Puniceibacterium sp. IMCC21224: one gene and its partner. The protein of the gene in region 2 binds, or shares a complex with, the protein of the main gene of each other region. Links are inferred from orthologs where the notes say so. Each region holds a gene or a part of one and is shown on either strand. Other genes may lie near its edges.

Region 1 (2,734 bases), 210 kb from region 2 along the record:
GATCAAACGCATCGAGCGTCGCAGACAGCAGGTTCGCCAGCGTCAGCCGTTCCCGCAAATCGCCTGCGAAATAGCGCATTGTGCTTTCTTCGGGCGTTTCGCCCAGTTCCTTGGCCAGTCGCGCCTCGTCCATATCGGCGAACATGACGTTGGCACCCTTTTGGGCAAAGTGGCGCGCAATGGCGAGACCGACGCCATTGGCAGCACCTGTGACGATGGCAGTCTTGCCGTCGAGGGAATAGGACATGAACGAGGCCTTTGGCTGTTGCAGAGTGCGCGCAAGAGCGACCCTAGCCCGGATCAGCGCCGGGTGCGAGCGGGGCGTTGCGCATGCAGGATCTTGAAACGTGAATCGCCGCCAACCTCAGTCACTTGCGCAAAGATCGAGCTAAGGGCGGATTCGTAGGGCAGGTGCCGATTCGCGACCATCCACAGACTGCCCGAGGGTTTCATCGCCCGTGCAGCCGCCGCGATAAAAGCCTGACCCAGACCGGGATCGGCCTTGCGTGACACATGGAATGGCGGGTTCATCACCACGCTGTCCACGAGTTCGCGCGACAGCCAGCGGGTGGCATCCTCCCAATAGAAATGTGCGCGCGGGTCGGTGACATTGGCGCGGGCACAGGTCAGTGCGGTGTGATCCGCCTCGACGACATGCAGGGTGGTGACCTCGGGTCTGCTCAGGATCTGCGCCGAGAGATAGCCCCAGCCCGCCCCCAGATCGGCCACCCCAGACCCCAGCCGTGCGGGCAGGGTCGCCGCCAGCAGGGCCGAGGCCGGGTCTATGTCATCGGCAGAGAACACGCCGGGCGCGGTCAGATAGCCCGCCGCATTTGTGGTTATTCCCGCACTGGTCCAGTCCGCAAACGCCGGGCTGCTGGCAAACCAGAACGCCTTTCCGTGGGCCTTGGAAATATGGCCATCCACCGGCACGCGTGCGCGGATATGCCTGAGCATGGAGTCGACGCCATCCGTTTTTTGTCCATCGACCAGCACGGGGCCATCGGGTGCGGCGGCGCAGGCAGCGGCAATCTGCGCCTGACTCAGTTCGCGCACCCGTGGCAGGAATACGATTGCAGCTGCATATAGCCCGTCCGGCGCGGTCACACAGTCAAATCCGCGGGCCGCAAGCGCATCCGCATCCGAGCGAAAGGATTGAATCACCTGACAGCGGTCTAACGGCAGATCCGACAGATCCGTATCGGCGGGTGGTTCAAACAGCGCGATTTTTCCCGTTGCGGGCAGTATCAACCCATCCGGGCCAAGTGCTGTGTTCAATCTGGATGAAGCCATGTCAGAGCGTCCGCACGTGGGGGCGGATCATTCCTTTTCCATGGTGCATTGCAGCGGATGCTGATGCCTGCGGGCGAAATCCATCACTTGTCCTACCTTGGTCTCGGCGATCTCGTGGCTGTAGACACCTACCACGGCGACCCCCTTTTTATGCACCGTCAGCATGATCTCGAACGCCTGAGCGTGAGTCTTGCCAAAGAATCGCTCCAATACGTGCACGACAAACTCCATCGGAGTGTAATCATCGTTCAGCAACATTACCTTATACAGTGGCGGGCGCTTGGTTTTTGGTTTGGAATCAACCACAACGCCCACATCTTCCGCGTCGCCGGGCGGTTTGGCTGCGCCGGTGGTCTGTTGGGTCAGGACGGAAACGCCAGAGCTCATATCGGGTTTATACGCTTTTTGATTGCGGCATGGGAGGGTGTATATAGCCACTGATCCCAAGGTGAAAAGGGGCGGGTTGCCGCCAGAGGAGCGAATGGTGCCGAATCTTGAGACAATTGGCCTCGATGCGGATGACACGCTTTGGCACAATGAGCGGTTTTTCAAGCTGACGCAGGAACGATTCGCGGACTTGCTGGCCCAACACGGCGACCGCGATCTGCTGGATGCGCGATTACTGGCGGCTGAACGGCGCAATCTGGGCAGCTATGGCTTTGGGGTCAAAGGTTTTGTTCTGTCGATGATCGAAACCGCGGTCGAGGTCAGCGGCGGCACGGTGCCCGGCCCGGTTCTGAGCGAGCTTCTTGCAATGGGACGCGAGATGCTGGCGCATCCGATCGATTTGTTTCCGCATGTTAAGGAAACCGTCGCGGGGTTGGCATCGAGCCACCACCTCATTTTGATCACGAAAGGCGATCTGCTGCATCAGGAACGTAAACTGGCACAATCAGGGTTAGGCGACTTTTTCGCCAGGGTCGAGATCGTGTCGGACAAACGGCCGCAGACTTACGCGCGGATCTTTGGCGGCACCAGCGGGGGCGCAGAGCGGGCGATGATGGTTGGCAACTCGATGAAGTCGGATGTGGTTCCCGCAATCGACGCCGGAAGCTGGGGAGTCTTTGTTCCGCATGACTTGGCGTGGGACTTGGAGCATGCCGATGCGCCCGAGGACAGGAGATTCCGGGCGATTCCCGATTTAGGTGGATTGCCAGACCTCGTGGCCGAAATCGGATGAAATGGGTCGCGAGTAGCCACGCTTGCCAGGATCTGCCTTATTCTTGCCACAATAGCCGGTGTTGCGTGTGCAGCATTTCTTTCCGCTAGATGTTGTTTTTCGGCGAATCGAAAAACTGAAAAACCGAGTGTTCAAGAGGGTTTATCGAACACAGTTCGTGTGCTACGCTGGAATCAATCAAGCAGAAAATAAGCCCACCGAAAAATCGGGGGCACGAGGCAGAAGGCAGTAGAATCGTGACGGGACGGCGTTCAAAGCCGG
Region 2 (3,036 bases):
CGCTGTAGGGGCGGTCCGGAACACCATCGCGCACCGCTTCGACCACCCCATCGGCTGCGGCCAAGACTGCGGTGCCGCGGTCCATCGCGTCGTCCGACAGCAGGGCGATATCAGTGCCGCGGTGCCCATCGCGGGATTTCAGTCCGCAGGTATAGTCATGTTGTGCGATGCCAGGGTCGGCATCCACGTAATCCTCGATAAAGCAGGTCTGCCCCAGTGTGCAGTCCAGCGGCAACGATAGAAAGGGAGCCTCCGCCGCGGTGGGCGCGGCGGAGGCTGTCAGGATCAAGGTCGCCAGCAGAGCTTTGGCGGGCCCTTGCATCACGCCGAACATCACTCGGCGGTCAGCAGCGGCGGCTTGTTTCCCGAGAGGCGGGGACTCTGCGGTCCTTCGAGGTCGAGAACGATTTTGCCGTCGCGCACGCCGACCTTGACCAATCCGCCCTTCATCAACTGACCAAAGAGCAATTCTTCTGCCAGCGGTTTCTTGATGTGTTCCTGAATCACGCGGCCCAGTGGACGTGCGCCCATCTTGCTGTCGTACCCCTTGTCGGCGAGCCATTCTGCCGCAGCGGTGCTGAGTTCGATCGTCACGTTGCGGTCCATCAGCTGTGCCTCGAGTTGCAGCACGAACTTTTCGACCACCTGCATGATCACCGATTTCGGCAGTGGCTGGAAGCTGATGACTGCATCCAGACGGTTGCGGAATTCCGGCGTGAACGTCCGTTCGATCGCGGCAGTATCTTCGCCCTCGCGGCGGTCGCGCCCAAATCCGATGGCTGCTTGCGCCTGCTCCATCGCGCCGGCGTTCGACGTCATAATCAGGATCACATTGCGGAAATCCACTGTGCGGCCGTTATGATCCGTGAGCGAGCCGTGATCCATCACTTGCAACAGGATGTTGTAGACATCCGGATGGGCCTTTTCCATCTCATCCAGCAGCAACACACAATGCGGATGCTGATCAACACCGTCGGTTAGCTGCCCACCCTGATCAAACCCGACATATCCCGGAGGCGCGCCTATCAGACGGGATACCGCATGTTTTTCCATGTATTCGGACATGTCAAAGCGCAGCAGTTGCACACCTAAGGTATCCGCCAGCTGTTTCGCCACCTCGGTCTTGCCGACGCCTGTCGGCCCGGCAAACAGGTAATTGCCAATGGGCTTTTCCGGTTCACGCAGACCGGCGCGCGCGAGCTTGATCGCTGACGACAAGGCCGTGATGGCATTGTCCTGACCGAACACGACCCGTTTGAGCGATGCCTCAAGATCCTTGAGTACCTCGGCATCGTTCTTTGAGACGTTTTTCGGCGGGATGCGGGCGATCTTGGCCACAACGTCCTCGATTTCCTTGGTGCCGATGGTCTTGCGGCGTTTGCTGTCGGGCAGCAGATGCTGGGCGGCACCGGCTTCGTCGATTACATCAATGGCTTTGTCCGGTAGCTTGCGGTCGTTAATATAGCGGGCCGACAGCTCGACCGCGGTTTTTACTGCGTCAGCAGTGTATTTCACGCCGTGATGCTCCTCGAAATAGGGCTTCAGGCCCTTGAGGATCTTGACCGTGTCTTCGACGGTCGGTTCGTTGACGTCGATCTTTTGGAACCGGCGGGCAAGGGCGCGATCCTTTTCGAAATGCTGGCGGAACTCCTTGTAGGTGGTCGAGCCCATGGTGCGCAGCTTGCCACCCTGAAGTGCGGGTTTCAGAAGATTCGACGCATCCATCGCGCCGCCGGATGTGGCACCCGCACCAATCACTGTGTGGATCTCGTCGATAAACAGCACGGCATCGGGGTGATCTTCCAGTTCGGTCACAACAGCCTTCAGCCGTTCCTCGAAATCACCACGATAGCGGGTGCCGGCCAGCAGCGCCCCCATGTCGAGCGAATAGATCGTGGTTTTTGACAATACCTCAGGCACTTCGCCATTGACGATTTTACGCGCCAGCCCTTCGGCAATCGCCGTCTTGCCGACGCCCGGATCACCCACCAGCAGGGGATTGTTCTTGCGGCGGCGGCAAAGCACCTGAATGCAGCGCTCAACTTCAGTGGCGCGGCCGATCAACGGATCGATATCGCCCTTGCGCGACTTGGCGTTCAAATCGACGCAATATTTTGCCAGCGCCGATTCTTTTTGTTCGCCGCCCCCCGATGAGGTTTCGGAGGTGTGCGAATCCTCTTCGGCGTCAGAGGCGCCAGTGATTGGGCGACTTTCGCCATAGGCCGGGTTCTTGGCGACGCCATGGGCAATGAAATTGACCGCATCGTAGCGCGTCATTTCCTGTTCTTGCAGGAAATAGGCTGCGTTGCTTTCGCGTTCGGCAAAGATCGCGACCAGAACGTTGGCGCCGGTCACTTCGGTCCGCCCCGAGCTTTGGACATGGATCGCCGCGCGCTGAATGACCCGCTGGAACGCCGCAGTCGGCACCGCTTCGGAGCCTTCTATATCTGTCACCAGATTGGACAGATCCTCATCGATGAACTCGACCAGAGTGGTGCGCAGTTCCTCGGTGTCAACGCTACAGGCCTTCATCACCTGCACGGCATCGGGTTCATCGACAAGCGCGAGCAGCAGATGCTCCAGCGTTGCAAATTCGTGAGATCGCGAGTTGGCCAGCGCCAGCGCCGCGTGAATGGACTGCTCAAGTGTGTTCGAGAATGAAGGCACGTTTGGTGCTCCTTCTTATCTGTGTCAGACCGAGGCATCGGTCCAGACTGGCCTCTTACGTTTAAAGTTTGGTCTATATTGACCGAGCTTCAAGTTTTTTCTGTGTCTGCGCATCTCACTTTGTCACACGAGCCCGTAACATGAGGTGAATTTGCACTAGAAACGGTCCTTGCGCTGGCGAATTTCGGCAAAGACGGCGGCATCGGTGGCGTCCGGCATACCAACAGCCTCTTTCACCGAAGGCTGGGCGGCGCGCAGGAAGGGGTTTGTGGCCAGCTCGTCCGACAGAACCGAGGGGACGGTCGGGATACCTTCGGCACGAGCTTTGGCGATTGCATCGCAACGATATTTAAGCGCAGCGTTTTCCGA

What was found. Proteins that work in one complex are often made in the same cells at the same time.
Region 1: the proteins of clpA (region 2) and clpS are in contact, whole or in part, in a solved structure (PDB 1LZW), measured with the Escherichia coli proteins. The link is inferred for Puniceibacterium sp. IMCC21224 from one-to-one orthologs.

Annotation. Positions count from the first base shown.
Region 1 is NZ_LDPY01000001.1:1,719,917-1,722,650, forward strand. It holds clpS (ATP-dependent Clp protease adapter ClpS), read right to left. Parts: upstream 1,681-2,734; coding sequence 1,321-1,680; downstream 1-1,320. Other genes in the region: IMCC21224_RS07890 (SDR family NAD(P)-dependent oxidoreductase), read right to left, coding at 1-247; IMCC21224_RS07895 (class I SAM-dependent methyltransferase), read right to left, coding at 301-1,293; IMCC21224_RS07905 (HAD family hydrolase), read left to right, coding at 1,775-2,473. UniProt on the Escherichia coli protein: Involved in the modulation of the specificity of the ClpAP-mediated ATP-dependent protein degradation.
Region 2 is NZ_LDPY01000001.1:1,511,207-1,514,242, forward strand. It holds clpA (ATP-dependent Clp protease ATP-binding subunit ClpA), read right to left. Parts: upstream 2,668-3,036; coding sequence 334-2,667; downstream 1-333. Other genes in the region: IMCC21224_RS06930 (M23 family metallopeptidase), read right to left, coding at 1-322; gloB (hydroxyacylglutathione hydrolase), read right to left, coding at 2,824-3,036. UniProt on the Escherichia coli protein: ATP-dependent specificity component of the ClpAP protease. It directs the protease to specific substrates. It has unfoldase activity. The primary function of the ClpA-ClpP complex appears to be the degradation of unfolded or abnormal proteins.